3 regions of the Terribacillus aidingensis genome follow, and region 3 is predicted to be linked to each of the others. Evidence: riboswitches for the same ligand, from Rfam matches in the RefSeq annotation. Region 3 holds a riboswitch; each other region holds the start of a gene.
The links. Region 3 has a riboswitch for cyclic di-GMP ahead of ABXS78_RS05125 (HD domain-containing phosphohydrolase). Riboswitches for the same ligand answer to the same signal wherever they lie in the genome.
Positions count from the first base shown of each region.

Region 1: another riboswitch for cyclic di-GMP. It lies ahead of ABXS78_RS13865 (hypothetical protein); the one in region 3 lies ahead of ABXS78_RS05125 (HD domain-containing phosphohydrolase).
Region 2: another riboswitch for cyclic di-GMP. It lies ahead of ABXS78_RS02885 (hypothetical protein); the one in region 3 lies ahead of ABXS78_RS05125 (HD domain-containing phosphohydrolase).

Region 1 is NZ_CP159996.1:2,631,019-2,637,225, reverse strand. It holds gene ABXS78_RS13880 (hypothetical protein) at 1-50, shown strand, start outside; gene ABXS78_RS13875 (hypothetical protein) at 61-1,104, opposite strand; gene ABXS78_RS13870 (glycosyltransferase) at 1,091-2,320, opposite strand; gene ABXS78_RS13865 (hypothetical protein) at 2,317-3,090, opposite strand; cyclic di-GMP riboswitch class II at 3,129-3,212, opposite strand; gene ABXS78_RS13860 (glycosyltransferase family 2 protein) at 3,253-5,511, opposite strand; gene ABXS78_RS13855 (endo-1,4-beta-xylanase) at 5,530-6,207, opposite strand, start outside.
Region 2 is NZ_CP159996.1:510,328-516,534, forward strand. It holds gene ABXS78_RS02875 (HAMP domain-containing methyl-accepting chemotaxis protein) at 1-1,011, opposite strand, end outside; gene ABXS78_RS02880 (hypothetical protein) at 1,376-1,564, shown strand; cyclic di-GMP riboswitch class I at 2,156-2,242, shown strand; gene ABXS78_RS02885 (hypothetical protein) at 2,349-2,717, shown strand; gene ABXS78_RS02890 (hypothetical protein) at 2,760-3,470, shown strand; gene ABXS78_RS02895 (methyl-accepting chemotaxis protein) at 3,515-4,639, shown strand; gene ABXS78_RS02900 (pyridoxal-dependent decarboxylase) at 4,926-6,207, shown strand, end outside.
Region 3 is NZ_CP159996.1:932,481-938,687, reverse strand. It holds gene ABXS78_RS05140 (LysR family transcriptional regulator) at 1-119, opposite strand, end outside; gene ABXS78_RS05135 (sulfite exporter TauE/SafE family protein) at 226-996, shown strand; gene ABXS78_RS05130 (PrkA family serine protein kinase) at 1,037-2,932, opposite strand; gene ABXS78_RS05125 (HD domain-containing phosphohydrolase) at 3,029-4,051, opposite strand; cyclic di-GMP riboswitch class I at 4,106-4,191, opposite strand; partial or broken gene ABXS78_RS05120 (helix-turn-helix transcriptional regulator) at 4,263-4,466, opposite strand; gene trmL (tRNA (uridine(34)/cytosine(34)/5-carboxymethylaminomethyluridine(34)-2'-O)-methyltransferase TrmL) at 4,629-5,102, opposite strand; gene ABXS78_RS05110 (amidase domain-containing protein) at 5,158-6,009, opposite strand.

The DNA.
Region 1 (6,207 bases), 1.7 Mb from region 3:
TTGGTGCTGAAACAGAGACGCAGGAGCTGTATGCATATATTAAAGGATAAAAAAAAGCAGTCAACGACTGCTTTTTTGTTCTTTATATAGTGTTGCTGCATAAGAAGCATACATATAATCAAAAAAATGGATATCATTGTAATTTGGGTCAGCCTGCAAGGGTGATTGTTTCTGCAGCTGGCTATATAGAGTCTTGGACATTTGCTGATCATCTACTGTTAAACTATAAATCAAAGCAAGCGCATATACAGCACTAGATTCATAATTAACTACGGGCTTGCCGGTGTTACGGTTATAGCTTCCATATAATATACCATTATTTTGCATTTGAGTTTGAACCCAATCATGAAAACTTTTCGGTTTTTCATGTGTACTTTCTGCATACTGAATAGCAATCAAGAATTGATCAATCATATTTACCGTCTCTGCATTTGCTGTTTGGTAGCTATTGTTTTCCGGGTTGTAGATTTCATTGAAAAAAATCTTGTCTGTCAGGCCATCTGACAAGATTTGCTTGTATCTAGGTAATTTGGAAGCTTGCAGCTTCTCCAGAACATCATAATCTATATAACTGAGATGAATCTCGGATGTTCTTTGTTGTGATGACCAATCATAGAAATCAACGATTAAACCATTAACAGTTTGTGTTTTATTCATTGTATCCCATATCTGTCCTGCAAAATTAGTGTAAGAGGAATTATGAAACTGTTCTCCCCCTCTTAGCAGTGTTCTTATTATCCGGTAATCGTCTACTGAAGCATTTGCAGTTACATCTTCTTCAAGCTGCCACTTTAGAAAGATGCCCTCATTGGTATTGACTGTGAAGTTAGATTGAAGCAGGAGAAACTGCTCCTCAAATTCTTGGCTATCTCCGACTAGGAGTAAATATTCCATGTATTGCCCGAGGCTTTCAAGAAGGATAGGACTAGTGTCGCGTTCTCCATCTCCATAGCTAGCAATGAAACCTTCTTTGTTCTTGTATTGTTGTTTGACGGTACTAGTAACTGTTTCCTGGTCAACAGAAGAAGAGAAATTTAAAAACAGAAGAAGGCTACAAATCAGCAGCAAAAGTATTTTAGCAACATAACTTTTATGCTGCATCATCCTTAAACCTTTCTGTTTTATCCCACTTAATAGTTTGCTTCGTCAGCCTGCTCCATATATAAGAAAGTCCACTTCGTAAAAGCAATAACAGGAAGATCTGAGCATAAGTGAAATACATGATTAAGCCGATAAGTACATTAAATGGTGTAATTGTCCTTTCAAGCACCATTGCACTGACAACCTGAGCAGTATAGACTACATAGCTCATAAACCAGAACAACAGCAAAGGAGATTCAAAATCGGGCAGGTTGACTCCTAGTAAGCTTAGAATGAACCATGTATTTGAAAATAGCAGCATTAATACAAATAATAAATAAGTCAAAACATGCTGGAAGCTATGGACAAACGTCTTTCCTTTCCAATAACTCCATTCATGAAACGATTTCTCCAATAGATAGATATTACCTGTCAGCCATCTTGTACGCTGTCTGACAAAGATACTAATCTTTTCTGGTTCCTGTTCCCATGTTCTCGAGTGGTGAACAACAGGTAATTTCCACCCTAAAGCCGTCAGCCTAACAGTAAGTTCTGCATCCTCGGCAAGAGCATACAGGTCATACCCCCCAGCTTCTTGCAGAACACTTCTTCGAAGCAGCATGTTCGTTCCTGCCAGGGAACCTGTTTTAAACATCTTCCATCGACCACTTTGCATTAATAGCTGAAAGACCTGAAATTCGATCGAGATCATTCTGGTCAATACATTTCGGTCTGCATTGATAGTCTTAACATATCCTACTGCTCCCCCAGCGTCAGGAGTACGTTCTGCAGCGTGAATCAATTCCAACACACTGTCTTCAGCGGGCTGATTATCTGCATCAAAGACAATGAAATAATCGGATGTCGTTACAGATAACCCATAATTAAGTACTCTTGATTTTCCTTTCGGAGACCCAGGAGGGACTTTTAAATAATGTATACGGGAGAAAGTACTGCTGAATTTTTGAATGATCTCGGCTGTGTCATCTGTAGAGGAATCATCCAAAACATAGACATCCAATGCTCCTGGGTATTTTAGTCGAATCATGGCTTCTAAAGTCTGCTTTATCACGACTCCTTCATTATGCGCAGGAATTAAAACAGCAATAGAAGGATAGGACGGTAAAGTAATTTCTTCTTTCCTTTTCAATCGCTGTAAAACGCCGGCGATTGTAAGAATGGAATAATAGATGAGTAGAATCCAGAAAAAGGCCATAACTGCTACTAGAATAATCTTCATCCTGCTGCTCCTTTGAATGGCTGGGTTATCTCTAAGATAGATTCTATCTCTTCCTCCAGTACAGTTTCACATATGAGAGGAGGATCAATTAGATTAAATTGATTCCGAAGTTTACCCATCAATCTGTCAATTACGATTTGACACCCTGCTTCATTGGTGTTCTGAAGGAAGATAAGGAATTGCTCTTCTTTTACTTGTGTGACTAAGTCGAATTCGGCGCGTATCGAGCTTAAAATCCCCTCACTTACAATGTGGGAAATAGAGTTTGTTGTTTCTAGCACTTTATCAGGAGTAACGATGGAAGCAAAAACATAATAATTTTGTTCATTACGTCGTTTCGTCCCGGTCGAAATCAACTTCACACGACTCTTAAATTCAGTCAAAGTTAGTAATTGGGAAGAACCAGCATATTTTTCAAGTGCTTGGATCTTCTCTTTTAATGCTATATTTTCGTTACGATAGCGTGATGTTATTCCATAGGTAAGCCAAATTAAAACCATACTAACAGTTACGAGAATATGGCGAAGCAAATAATAAACCTGTTCTGTCAAAGATGCATGCGTGAATAATGCATAGAAAAGTAGAAAGAAACCAAAAGAAAGACTAAGCATAAGCAACGTGATAAATTGTCTGGCAAAGCTTCCGGCGTGGATGGAAAAAATGGCTAAAAGCAGAATTGAACCATCGGTCAAAGGAATAGAGGACGATGCTGTAAAGGATAATGCCATAAAACTACATAAAAGAAATGTCAACAAGATCCGGAGTTGCATGTAAAACCTACTTTCTTATTCAAAATAAAAAACAACCGCCAATAAAATGGCGGTTGCACTAGTAGCTCTTCTTTACCCAAGTGCCCACATACAGATAAAGAGTCGAAGCTTCATTTTCTATTGTCATAATATATCATTTATTGTTTAGATGTCCATATTTATTTACGCAGTATCCGATTCAGCTGTCTCGGTCAGGAATCGCAAACCTGCTAAATATTTTCGTCCGCGTTTTTGCACCCATTGGACACGTACATCACTTTCGCGGAAGCTGTTGTGATTGGCGTGCAGACGCAGTACTTGACCTGGTTTAATCGGTTTCTTCAGTTCGATTTGGCAGCCGCTCAGACTGTAATCAATAAGAGTGGTTTCTATTTTACCAGTATCAGCAAAATAGAGGACGCCAGGAACCGAGATTGTTTCCCTGATGCTCTGCCGCTCGGATTGTTTTGGTTCGACTTGTGTTTGACGGAAGAAGCGGGAAACTGCATGCAATAGTGTTGAATTTACATATTCCCTGCTCGTATATATGTCTGGTGCATCGACGAACAGGAGTTTGATAAGGGCACGGTACTGTTCCTGCGTGACATCCTGGAAGGATACGCCTGCATAATAGCTTTTTCCTTGCTGGGAAACCCAATGCTTGTGAAGCTTCAAGCCTTGCAGCGGACCTGAGGAAAGCGTCAGCGGACTTCCGGCTGACAGCAGATGGGCTGCTTTTGCATCAAGCAGTTCCAGCCTTGCGCCATATTCGCTTAAGTCAATGATTCGTATGGGATGCTTCTTCTCATCAAGACTATTCAGAAGCTCTGCTTCCAGCGTCACATCAAAGCGCTCTGCTTCTCGGAAGCGCGGCCGTTCCACCGAAATGATCAAAGCCATGACAAGTGCGACAGCATTGTATAGCACCCAGAAAATATTGATATAGAGCATTTCGACATTTTCGTAAATCTGTATAGGGGTAAACAAATCTATTCCGATCATAATCATACTAGCAATGCTCATTGCAAGCAGAATCACATATGGTGTGCTTGTCCGCCAGAGAAAATGCCGGCGATTATTCACTATTCCTTTGCGGGTAACATTGAATTTGATCGATTTTCGGAAGAATAGTTCCGTTAGAACAGATACAGCCATGTAAGGGGCGAGTGCCACCTCATAAATGTGACTCCAAATCGTCGTCCTTTTGTTATCTGCCATGCGGCGGAACGCGAGCTGTGACGATAGGAACGCCGGCAGCCAGAACAGCAATAGAGTCGAGAAATCGGTTTGCAGACTATAGATGGAGAACAGCAGGAACAGCAATGGTGCCAGTAAATACACCATCTTATAGATACCGAAGAACCAATAATGTATTCCATCCATGTACAGCAAGCGCTGCATGAAGCTCAGACCTTTGATTGTGAGCGGATTCCATTTACGGATGACTTGGATATTGCCTCGGCACCAGCGGTCGCGCTGCTTTAGAAGGTCGGCGTACGTTTCAGGGGATAAGCCAACAGCTAATGCTTCATTCACAAAGACTGTTTTTTGCCCATTTGTCTGGAGAAGCATGCCTGTTGCCATATCCTCGGTTATGACGCCCGTTGCGAAACCCCCGATTTCCTCCAATGCAGTTCGGCGGAACAAAGCATTGCTTCCGACATACATCGTTGCATTGAAGCGATCCTTTCCTTCCTCCAAACGGCGCATGAAGAAGTCTTGTTCATTCGTAATATTATCCTCGAAGAACAGATTGTACTGGAATGCGTCTGCATTATAGAATACTTGCGGTGCCTGGACGAATGAGACTTTATTATCGGTAAAGTAGCCGAGCGTGCGTTCAAGGAAATTGGCGCGCGGTACCATATCAGCATCCATCGTGACGATGATCTCGCCGTCTGTTTTAGTCATCGCATGGTTCAGATTCCCGGCTTTTTGATGCTTATTATCCGGTCGATCTAAATAGTAAGCACCCATGGATTCAGTCAATTGCCGGATATCTGCTCGTCTTCCATCATCGCAGACATAGACCTTGAGCTTGTCCTGCGGATAAGTCATCATTTGGCTCGCTGCAATCGTCCGCTTTAGAAGATCTGCTGGTTCATTGTAAGTGGCAATATATACATCGACTGTCGGCAGTTCCTTGAATTCCGAAAGCGGAATGGTTTTCCGCCTGAACGGCTTCCAGGAGAGGATGGTGAAAACGACGGATTGTAAAAATCCAGCCCATTCCGTCACCAGCAGCAGGATTCCGACTATCAGACTGAGTATCCCGACTGTCGGCAATGTGAATGCCGTCCGCCAAATCAAGTAGACAAGGTTGATACCAAGAAAGGCAGCCAGCAGCAAATACTTAGCAGCTAGATGTTTCCGGGCCAACCCATATAGAACGAGCAGAATGACTGTGGAAGCGATTAGCCAAATGATTTCTGAAGTTTGCATGATGTATCACTTCCTTGCTTAGAATAATAGTTTTCGTTTCAATGTGTTATAAGCCTTCTTCGGCTGCCCGTTTTCATCGAAGAGGAGCGGTTTGCCATTTGGAGATTCCTGCTCGGTAACCCAGCTATGATTATCTGATATGCCCCAGACAGTGAACTCCCCGCAGGCTGGTGTATCCAGACACACTTCCATCACATCTCCGTACCGTTCAGCTTGGACATTCTTGGCATCCCCATTGTTGAGATTTTGCAGCTTTACGTCCATTTCCGTCACAGCGATTTCAAAGCCTGCATCTTCTATACGGGTGAACCATTCCTGGATGCGATCCTTGGAAAAGCGGGGGTCAGCAGCATCTACATGCGTTTGCATACCGATACCGTCAATTGGGATACCTTCTTGTTTCCAATTGCTCAAAGCTTCCAGCATCGCTTCTGATTTAGCGTTGGACATTTCATTACCATAGTCATTGTAATACAGCTTAGCATCTGGATTGGCCTCACGAGCCCACTGGAAGGCGAGGGGAATATAATCAGGTCCAATCGTGCGGAGCCAAATCGTATCCCGTAAGGTACCATCATCATTCCACGCTTCGTTGACAACATCAAAGGTGTCGATGCGGCCTTGATAATGAGTGACAATTTCTTGGATATGGGTTTTGAGCACTTGCTCTGCGGAAGCGCGATCTACAGCCTGTTG
Region 2 (6,207 bases), 420 kb from region 3:
ATCCTTCATAAAGGAGGAATTTTCAGCAATGCGGTTTGTGTTGTCAGCTACATTGGAAAGGCTCTCTAAAATCTCTGTTATGGATCCAGAGCTCTGTTCTGTCATGTTACTTTGATTTGTACTAGTTAAAGCAATTTCCTTCATGGATTGTGAGATTTGGTCTGAAGTAGCTCTAGACTGTTCAGAGCTTGCCGATAATTCTTCTGAAGCGGCCGCGACCTGTTGGGATGAACTGCTGATCTGCTTTACGATACCTGCCAGTGAGTGAACAAAAGCATTAAAGGATGCGGCAAGCTGACCAAATTCATCCTTACTTTTGACTGCGACTTTTTGAGTCAGGTCCGCATCTCCCTGTGCAATATCCTCAAGCTGCCTATTTAAACTTCTAAGAGGCACCAGGATGGATTTCAGAAGCAGCATACTCAAAAGGATACCTAATATAATGGAAATTATTGTAACTAAACTAATGAACCATCCACTTACAGTTCCATATCTATGAATATCTGCTTCTAAATCATTCACATCATTATTCAATTGATCGACTAACTCATTTACGGATGGATCTAGTAATTCCTTCCGTAATGTTCTTTCCTCTCCTAAGTGAAGTGATTCTGCTTGTTCGGGATTGGAGGCAAATTGAGTTACTACTTCCTGATTCATACTCCAAAACTCTGAAAAGTTATCCCGAATATCATTTACGTTCGTCAAATAATCCTTATTGTGGATGAGTGATTCCAATTCATCTAAAGTTGAGAAGATATCCTCGGATTTCTCTTCCATTCCATCAGAGAAATCCTGTTCGCCAGTGATGAGAAAACCTCTTTCATCATTCGATAAGCCAGCTAGTCTATACTGGACATGTTTGATTTTGTTTTGAAACTCCATTTTATCCTTTAGGATATCATTCTTCTCTGTAATGGAAGAATTGATGAAGATGGAGGAAACCCCAATTAGTAATAAGGAAAATATTAAAATTGAAATTATACCAAGAAGTTTTGTTTTGATTTTCACGATTAAATTCCTTTCTAATAAAAAAAGCTCTACATATTAATTAGCTGCTTAAAACTATTAAGGCTCCCAAACCAAGATATTTCTTTCTGATTAATTAATATGCACGGTATATATATCGACCAACCTAGGCAATCTTAAAGGCTCTTACGAGATATAACAAGAGAGCTAGGTGTTTCAGTTGAATTAAAAAGCTACAGATTAATCTGTAGCTCACTAAAATTGTTAAATAACTGCCTCTTTCATGTCGATTAGCGTCAATAATGATCGTTCTCATTAACAGCCTGTTTACAATGAATTGACCTCTTCTTAACAGTCCTCTGGTATCTTACTTATGTACCTTAATTTTCTAAAGGGAGAGGTTTCAATGCTGAAAAAATGGATGGTAGCATTGGGAATGGTTTCAGTTCTTATGTTGGCGGCATGTAATGATGGTGACGATGAAGATCCAGCTGATGATGAGCAAATGGAGGAACAAGAGCAAGAACAGGAACAAGATCAAGATCAAGAGCAAGATACTGATGATAGAGAAGAAGATACAGATCAATCTGAATAATATATAGTGGCTGAAAGGCGTTCCTTTGTGGTTCGCCTTTTTTAAATTCAGTACTACATGAACACCCATTTAGAATTAAAGTGGTGCACTATAAAAACATTCTTTTATTAGTGAAAGTAATGAGTGGTAGGAATAAGACATATAGGCAGTTACTAGCCTCTCAAGTGTACAGCTTTACAAGAGGCAATTTTTTCCGTTTTGAAAAAAGCTAATCGAGTAGTACCCAGCCAATTGAGATTGAGAAACAGAGGTGAGATTTTTTGGTTAACAATTATATTTGGAATATTGATTAAATGTTTGTATGGGGACTCTCTTATTCTTTTGAACTAGCTGGAACGATACTATATCGTGAACATCTTTAAACATTTAACAATTTCTATTTAAATTGTCTGTAGTTGACCGATATAAGGGAGGCAGGTGGTTTTAATGCATAGTAAATAAGACCTTCGAAAACATCCTTTAAGTGGTGGTTGATGAATTAATATACCTATAAATAGGGGAATTAGTTATAATTAGACAAGAAAATATGAGTAATTTATAATGCGAAAGGGAACGTGAAGTTGTGGCGTGGTGTATTTAGAACTATAAATCAAAATTATTAGGCAAACTTATCGAAAGATAGGGACGCAAAGCTACGAGTCTAATATCCGTATGGATAATGATAGTCGGGTTGCCAAGTATGAAATTATATCATTGGCTATCCTTGTCTATATTAGGATAGCTTTTTTCACACTTAAGCGGTAATTATAGTTTTACCAGGCCTATAGAAAAAGGAGCGAACGAAATGATAGTAGTAGATAAAAAGAAGTATAAGATGGCGATTGATGAAAATTCCAAAGAAGTACATGTCCAGGTGCATGGATTAATGAGGGAGGAAGATGCAGAAGGATATATGGTCGATTTGCAGGATACGATCAATAAAGTATCTAGAAAGGATTATACTTTTGTTGTCGATGGAACTCATCAAACACCTGTACCTTCGAAGGTTGTACCGCAGTTGGAACAAACAATGCAATTCTATTCTACTTTAGGTTTTAAAGATACAATTGTAATAAAACCTTCTTCTAAAATCGCTCAAGTGCAAATTAGGAACGCCCTTGAAAGAATTGAATTCACGGGAAGGTTTATGGATAAAGTAAATCATTCTATGTAACATCCGGTTCGCCAAATTTGCAGTGAAAAGGGAGATTAAAACATGCAAGCAACACAGGAATTGTATACATATGAAATTTTAACAAAGAATCAAACAGAAATGATTCAAAAAGCTGCCGAATGTCTTGCCCGTACATTTATTGGTGTAGATGTTGCAGGGAAATGGGTTCAGGAACCGATGGTTGGACAATTAAGTATAGCGTATGAAGATTTCTATGCTTTTACCAAGGATTATTTGGATTCAACTGTAGACCAAGGATATTGCGCAGTCGCTCTAGACACTGATAATCATGTTGTAGGTGTACTTGCCGGTGATACCAATGCACCCGAAATTATCGGAGAGGATGTATTCGAAGGTTCTTTCTATGATATGAATGTTATTCTTCACGTACTGGAAGACGTAGATAAACGCTTTATCGAAGACTATAAAAGACGTAGCGGAAAAGATATTTCCGATGGGGATATGTTGCACCTATTTATGTTGGGCGTGATAGCTGAACAAGAGCGTCATGAAGTAATTAAGCAATTAGGAAATAGATTGATTACAAAAGCAGCGAAGCAGGGGCTGAAGGCAGTAGTGGGCGAAGCGACAAACCCTAAATCGATTCGTGTGATGGAAAAATATCACAACATGAAAAAATACCAAGATATCGAAGGTAATCATATTGTTCATATGTATAAAGACAATAGCAAACTGCAAGCCATTCCTGCGAATGTAGCTGATGGAACATACATTATTATAAGAGAACTATAAAAATATAATTCTGATTGAAACAGAAAGTAGGAGTTTAATTTATCATGGAATTTTACTTGATAGGAATAATAGTCATTCTATTGATAGCTTTAGGTTATTTTGCTTATCAATATGTTGCACTGAAACGTCGTGCACAATTTAACACTTCAGGCAGTGGCGATGAAATTATTTTAAATCGCACTGGGAATGAGCAGCAGCTTGAGAACTTCAGCCATATAGAAAAGAAACTACTATCGTTATCAAAAGATGTGAATGAAAAAGGCGTAAATCTTGCGGAAACAGGTGAATATGCTTCTGAACAAGCTGATATTGTCAGAGCAGCAATTGACGAGGTAGGCAGAGGATTAGAGAAACAATTAGTAGCCACAGAAGAAAGTGCTGCCTCCATGGAAGAAATGACACAAGCGATAGAAAATTTATCAGTTAGATCTAATCAGATTTCAGAACAATCCATTACTACGCTAGAATTAACGCAGCAAGGAAATGAGAAACTAAAAGATTCCTTGGTAAAGATGGATCAATTTAATCAAACAGTAAATACAACCTCTAATGCCATAAACAAACTTGGAGAAAAATCTTATGAAATCAGCAGTATTGTTAAGGTGATTACAGAGATCTCTGAACAAATTAATCTGCTGGCGCTGAATGCAGCGATAGAAGCTGCTCGAGCAGGCGAAAATGGTAAAGGATTTGCTGTTGTTGCAGATGAGGTAAGAAAATTAGCGGAACAAACTCGCCAATCTACTTCAGAAGTATCACATATCGTGAAAAATATACAAGAAGAAACAGCTATAGTGGTTAAGTCAATGAACCAGGGGACCGAAGAATTTAAAGATACGAATGCAGACATTTTAGAGGTTGGAAATATGTTCGAAAAGATACTATCTACTACAAAAATTATTGCTGAAAACAACGAGAACTCTTCTGCAAACACAGAAGAATTATCTACTGCTTCACAACAGATCATGACAACAATCGTTGAGATTGCATCTATCTCACGAGAATCGGTGGAGATGTTTGAGGAACTAATTGAGATTAATGATGAGGAACTTCATACGATACAAAACCTGGTTGAGAAAGCAAGAAATCTTATAAACCACAAAAACGTAGTAGGCGAACTACTAAAAGAGAATGATGATGTTAAAGCAGAGGAAGTAAAAGCGAGTTAAAAATGCCAGAATAAAAGGTCAAGGTAGCAGTTTGACAATATTCGCCTTACCGAATGAAAATATAAGGCTTCTCCATAATTTATCTAATATGGGATGATCCCCTTTTAGTAAACAGATTAAAGAGAGCATTCTGATCTGTTTATTAAGGAGGGGATCTTTTTCTTATGAGAAAATTACTTGCGCTTGTCTTAATTTGTTCTTATAGCTAACAATCCCCTTTTCTACCTAATACATAAAATCGCAATCAGTAATTTCTATAATTATTTAGACATTAGGAGGTAAAATAATGAAGGAAATTCAAAAATTATATCCTAGTATGGACGGGAATGACTTTCAAAGAGAGGAATTATTGTCCTTTTTTAAGTCGATTTTAACAAAAATAGATGAATTAAAAGATCCTAACAAACTAACGCTAGGAGAAATGCCTGAGTACACGGAGGATTACTATAATCGCGTTATTCAAAAGGCGTCTGTTCCAAATACAGGAGTGTCGATGGAGGAAGTGGTTCAGGAGCTTCTAAAATTAGTAGAAGGGCACCGGTTCGTCAATCGAAACTATGTAGCCAATGCAGCTCCCCTTCCCAATATTGCTAGTATCCTTGGTAATCTGGTAATGGTTTTAGTTAATGGTAATAATCTATGGGATGTGGAGGGACCAGCAGCAGCAAAAGCAGAAGTCGAAGTAGCTGCAATGCTATCCAAACTTATCGGATACGATGAAAGCATCAGCGCAGGATATACAACATGGGGAGGACAAGGGGCTGTCTTTAACTCTTTACGTCTTGCCATTGCCCGTTACGAGCCGTTCTCTAATCAAAATGGTGTACCGCAAAATCTCTATTGTTTCTGTTCAGAGCTATCACACTACAGTCTGCTTAAATCTGTAGAAGCAACTGGGATTGGCATAGAAAACATGATTCGAGTGAAAGTTAATGCTGATCATTCAATCAATCTAGAAGATTTAAAAGAAAAAATGGAGCATATTATTGCAAAAGGCGGTGTTCCGCTTTATGTCCTTGCCACAATGGGAACTACTGATACATTTGGGGTTGATGACATTAAGGGGATTAAGCATATAGCGGTAGAAATGGAACGCACCTATGGCATAGATCCAATTTATATCCATGCAGACTCTGCTATGGGGGGCATGTATACTTTCTTTAATAATTACAGCTTTGAAAGCAATACTTTGCAATTTACAGACAACGTTATTGAGGTATTGAAATCCTATCAACAAAAATTTAAAAATATAAATCTTGCAGATAGTATGGTCTTTGATTTCCATAAGCTTGGACAAACGCCATATATCACAAGTTTATTTTTAATCAAAAACAAAGAGTATCTTAAGAATGTTGATTTAGATGCAGTAGAAACGCCGTATGTTGGGAATCGCGGTTATGGTAGTTATCATACAGGTTACACGCTCGAATGCTCGCGAATGGGAAGTGCTTTGGCGATTTATGCATCTTTACTAGCATTTGGAATTGAAGGCTATCAAAAGCTTTTAGCCAATTATATTCATGTTAATATTGCATTTAGAGAGACACTAAAAAGGGAATTTCCGAATG
Region 3 (6,207 bases):
TCCAGCTTCTGAATCGACCGGCTCAAGGCAGGCTGAGAGATGGCTAAAGCCTTTGCTGCCTGAAGATAGTGCTCCCGCTCCGCTACTTCCTTGAAATAAACTAACTGCTGCCATTCCATAAGCTAAACCATACCTTTCCTGCATGTTTTATATGTTATTTATGCATTATACAATACCATTTCAGTATGGTTAACTAAAAGTACAACAAGAAATGAGGGAAGTAGTATGGCTATTGAAATTATCCTTATCATGATTGCCGCGGGTCTTATCGTCGGCTTTGTCGGTGCCGGGGGATCTGGGTTCATCATCAGCATCCTGACAGTGCTGTTCGGTTTCCCGATTCACGTAGCGTTAGGCACTGCTCTTACATCAATGCTGTTTTCATCATTCTCGGGTGCAGTCAGTCACTACCGGGAAGGAAATGTCACTTTGCGGGCTGGTTTGATCATTGGTATTTTCGGTGCAGTTGGCGCCTTCATCAGTTCTCATTTTTCCGGAATCATCCCGGAAGATATCCTGAATTACCTTACAGCCGGAATGCTCGTATTATCGGGTGTAGTTCTATGTATTCGTCTTTTGCTGATGGGCAAACCTTCCAACAAAGAAAATACAGTAAGTGCATTCATCTACCAGAACAAACTTGTTTATTTCATTTCCGCTGCATTGCTCGGTATTATTACAGGTGCACTATCCGGATTGTTCGGTATAGGTTCTGCTCCATTCATCCAAATTGGACTGCTTATCCTGCTCGGACTGTCCGCGCAGCAATCAGCAGGCACAACGATGATGATCATTATTCCAATCGCCTTGGCTGGCGGAGTCGGCTATGCACAGCTCGGTTTCCTTGATATCAAATTACTATTGGAAGTAGTTGCAGGAACGATGATCGGTTCCTATGTCGGAGCCAAATTCACAAAACGTGTTCGTCCAGTCTACTTGAAGACAGCGATGGTATTGCTTCCGATATTTGCAGGTTTCTTACTATTATCTGCATAAATCACATAAATAAGCCGCCGGGATCCCGGCGGCTTATCTATTATCTGTTCAACAAACTTCCTACATAGCGGAGCAGGTCGTTTGCCGATGTGGAATTATAATCATATTCATCGATCAATGTTGCGACTACTTCATTCATTTTCTTCAACTGCTGCTCATCTGGCGTTTTTGTGGACGTTGTGATCTTTACTACATCCTTCAGATCAGCAAACAGCTTTTTCTGGATTGCTTCCCTAAGCCGTTCATGGGATTGATAGTCGAACTTTTTCCCTTTACGTGCATACGCCGAGATTCGGATAAGGATTTCTTCACGGAAAGCTTTCTTCGCATTCTCCGAAATCCCAATTTGCTCCTCGATGGAACGCATCAGCTTTTCATCAGAAGGCATTTCCTCCCCTGTCAGCGGATCATGCAGTTTTGTCTTATTACAATAAGCTTCTACATTATCCAGATAGTTATCCATCAATGTTTTAGCTGATTCTTCATAAGAATAGACGAATGCTTTCTGTACTTCTTTCTTCGCAATTTCATCATATTCCTTACGTGCTACTGCGATGTAGTTCAAGTAACGTTCGCGGTCTTCTTTCGATATGGATGCATGACTGCTAAGGCCATCCTTCAAGGAACGAAGTACATCCAATGCACTGATCGAACGCATTTCCTTTTTAATGATCGTACTGGAAATTCGGTTGATCACATAGCGCGGATCAATGCCGCTCATCCCTTCATCGCTGTGTTCTTTTTTCAGTTCCTGGATATCTGCGTCGCTGAATCCTTCCAGCTGCTTCCCATTATAAAGATGCATTTTCTTCAGCAGGCTGATACCGCCTTGGTTCGATTCTTTCAATCTCGTAAGAATTGTGAACATCGCAGCAATCTTCAGTGTGTGCGGTGCGATATGGACATCCTTAATATCACTTTCCGAGATCATCTTCTGATAGATTTTCTCTTCTTCATCCACCTTAAGATTATAAGGAACCGGCATGACGATCATCCGGGAATGCAATGCTTCATTCTTCTTATTGGAAATAAATGAACGATACTCTGATTCGTTCGTGTGCGCCACGATTAATTCATCCGCACTGATTAACGCAAAGCGGCCGGCTTTGAAGTTGCCTTCCTGCGTCAATGAAAGCAAATGCCAAAGAAACTTCTCGTCGCATTTCAGCATTTCCTGAAATTCCATCAAGCCGCGATTGGCTTTGTTGAGCTCTCCGTCAAAGCGATAAGCCCTGGGATCCGATTCTGATCCATATTCCGCGATTGTGGAGAAATCAATGGAACCAGTCAAGTCGGCAATATCCTGTGATTTTGGATCGGAAGGACTAAATGTACCGATTCCTGATCGTTTATCTTCGGAAAAGAAAATCCGTTCAACAATGACATCTTCTATTCTTCCATCATACTCTTCTTCCAGACGCATTAGATTTAATGGGGAAAGATTCCCCTCAATCCGGATTCCATATTCGTCCTCGAATTCCTTGCGAAGATGAGCAGGAATAAGATGGAGCGGATCCTCATGCATCGGGCAGCCTTTTATGGCATAAACTGCACCCTCATCTGTCAGTGTATATTCCTCCAGCCCACGTTTGAGCAGGCTGACGAGCGTGGATTTCCCTCCGCTTACCGGTCCCATGAGCAGAAGAATCCGTTTGCGTACATCCAGTCTCCGAGCTGCCGGATGGAAGTATTCTTCTACCAGCTTTTCAAGCGGTTCTTCCAAACCGAATAATGCATCCTTGAAGAAGCTATATTTTTTCACACCATCTTCTTCTTCAATGCCTTTATGCTTGATCATATTATATACACGGGAATGTGCAGATTGAGCAAGATAAGGCCGGTCTTTCAACAAACGCAGATAATCAGCGAGCGTTCCTTCCCAGTGGAGCTTCTCTTGTTCCTGGCGATACTGCTGTACCTTATCCAATATATTCATCATTCATTAACCTCCCAGGCATTGTTAAACAAAAGGCGATTACCTTAATGTATGCCCAGGGTTTGGCTATCATGCCAGCAAATCCATAAACGACGCTTACGGCTTCTGCTTCCATCCTATTTCCATATACGATTCATTCGTATATTTATCCAGCATGACATCATCAAGCTGAATTGTTTTCTTATCATTAGGGAAAATATGCATAAGCTGTGCCAGTTTCTTCACTATTTTCTTTGGATATGCTTCCGACATTTCCAGCATCAGCTGAATAGCTTCTGCTGCAGGAAGGACTTCCCGATAAGTGCGGGAAAGGGTCAAAGCAGAAAACGTGTCGACGACAGCTAATATTTGCAAATCCACTCCTAGTTCCGGCAAATAAGCACCATCCGGATAGCCTTGTCGATTCAGCCGTTCGTGATGACTTCGCGCATAGCGGCCGAGTAAAGGCTCACCTGCCTGATGCAGGAGTGTCTCTCCTTTGACCGTATGTGTTTGTACAATCTCATATTCCTCTTTTGTCAGTGACGTTGTTTTATCAAGAATTTCCCGAGGTATATCAAGCTTGCCGATATCGTGAAATAAATATCCTGTTGCACAAAGATCCAGCTGAACGACATTCATATGATAAGCGAGCATCGTGCCGATCACAAAAACGTCCAAGGAATGGATGAAAGCGTACGGATCTCTTTGCTCAAGCATATGCCAAAGACTGCTTCTTCCCATCGTCTTCAGGCTTTTGATATACAAATCCTTCAAGAAACGGATGCTTTCTTCCTCATAAAGCAGTTTTCCATAGCGGTACTCAAAAGCGATATAAGATAGATTTGTGTAAAAATGCTTTTCCATACTCCGCTTATATGTTGCTTGATGATCCATTTCTTTCTCTTGCAGCTGCAGGATCATCTGCTGGAGACGATCAGCCTTACTGAATAGATCAGCAGTTTCCTCTTCCGCCGTTTCCACGATGACGGACGGCACTCTGTTGTGCTTCAGCCGTTCCAGTAAAGCTGCAGTAATGACTGTTCCTTTATCCAGTTTTGTCTTGTCTGCCAGAACAATGTCACTGCCCAAAAAATCACCTAGTAGTATATCTTGGATGCGTTTACGTTTTAAGATCAATTTCATTCTCCTTTTTCAAAAAAAGCTGCCACATCTGGCAGCCTGAGAATCCATTTTCGCAACTGGCTGGCATAGAATCTCATTCCTTAGCCCCTCAAGTTTTGCGTAACTGCCTTTCAACAGTGCTGCCGTATATGTATGTAATTGTTTCCTGGTTGTGTTCTGCTGACAAATCAAGCAGCTTATAATAGTCCTCTTTTGTTGGCAGAAGGTCCACCATTTCCACATTCAGTGCTATCGCCAACTTACTGATGCCCACAAAAGAAATATTTCGCTTACCGTTTTCAATATCGGAGTAGTACGATCGATTAAAACCCGCCATGCCAGCCAATTCCTCCTGTGTCAGCATCTGTTTTTTTCTCAGATATCGAAGCTTATCCCCAAATGCCCGAAGCAATAGCGTGTAATCTCTCATATTATTCATGCACTCCATTATACCTCGTTACCTCAGTAAATCCACCGGATATAAGTGACATTAGTATAATGCTACCAAATAAAACAGGTTAAAGTACTATATTTACTCCCTTTCATCCATGTCTAAACAACTATAAAAAATAAACTGCACACAAGGTGCAGTTTAGGATAACCCATCGAAGCCCTGCTGACGAAGAGCTTCATAAATGATAATTGCAGCAGTATTAGACAGATTCAAAGATCGAACTTTATCTGTCATATGAATACGAAGGCATTGCTCCTCTTTTCCTACTAGCAAATCCTTTGGAATGCCAGTCGACTCCCGTCCGAAAACGAATAGCAGATCTTGATCTGTGTTACTGAAATCATAATCTGAATAATGCTTGGTACCGAAGTTTTCTATATAATAAAAGACACCTTCCGGAAATTTTTCATATAACTCTTCTATACTATCGTAGTAATGGATATCCACGTCATGCCAATAATCCAATCCTGATCTTCTCAGCATTTTGTCATCCGTCGAGAAACCAAGCGGACGAATCAGATGCAAAGCCGTATCTGTCGCAAGGCAGGTACGAGCAATGTTCCCTGTATTAGCTGGAATTTCTGGCTGGAATAGTACGATATGTCTTGGCATATACTTTCACCTCTGCTTTTCTACTTTCAACCTTACCAGTATAGCATAGCAGAGATCATAGCCCAATCTGGAAAAATTTATATACAACGTTCTTTGTATATGCCGGGGAATCAACGTAAGCCCAATGACGCATTCTGCTGTTGGCAGTATGAGCATTCACCAATGGCTCACCCTGCGCGTTCCGGGCTACCACTATCGTATTGTGATTGTAGTTCCCATCACCCTCAAAATCATAGCAAATCACATCCCCAGGCCGCAGCAGTCTTGCATCGGCTACTTCCTTGCCTCGTAACCCTTGTTTTGATCCGCTCAAATACCACCGCAAAGCATTCGCCACTGTAAAACTATAGCTCCAATTTTCTCCATTAAACCACCATCCTGAATTCCGATCCGGTTCTCCCCGCATTGGTGCTCCGCCCGCCCGCAGGCACTGGGAAACGTAATTTGTACAGTCTACTTCAAATTTCTTATAGGCAGGGTTATAATCATTCCACCATCGCTCGGCATACTGAACCGCCGCTCGTCTGTCGTAGGTGAATTGCCGGTCAAAATCCTGATCATTGCTTTCATAGACGACAAGTCCCTGGACATGAGGCTGAACAGCATCCTCTACTCGCTCATCATGAATAATCTGCCCATCACGCATACGTGCTATATGTGTATGCACTTCTTCTTCATGATACGTAGCATGCTGCTTATGCACGAGAAAAGTTGCACATAAGCGGTAGGTAATGATATCTTCTTCCCCATCATGCTCTTCGCTCAGGATTATTCCTTCTCCTCGAATCTGGGCAACCTTCGCTCCATCCTTTTCATGGGAAGCAATTCGGTTTACGAGCCAATTCCCAGCTTTCTTCCCGTCGACTTCCTGCATCCAATAATCCGCCAGCTGTTCACTCTTCCCCATCTCTATCCCTCCTGTTCTTCCTTCGATATGACATGGCATATCCCCGCAGGAGGAGCAAGCCTCCTACTACGAATACGGATAAAATAGTCATGAATGTCTCCATGCTCCCACCTCACTTGTATGTATGTAGAATCATGACAGTATATGCTTCATCAGCTTGACTGATTCTATTTATGAAAGCGCAAACATTTTTAGTTA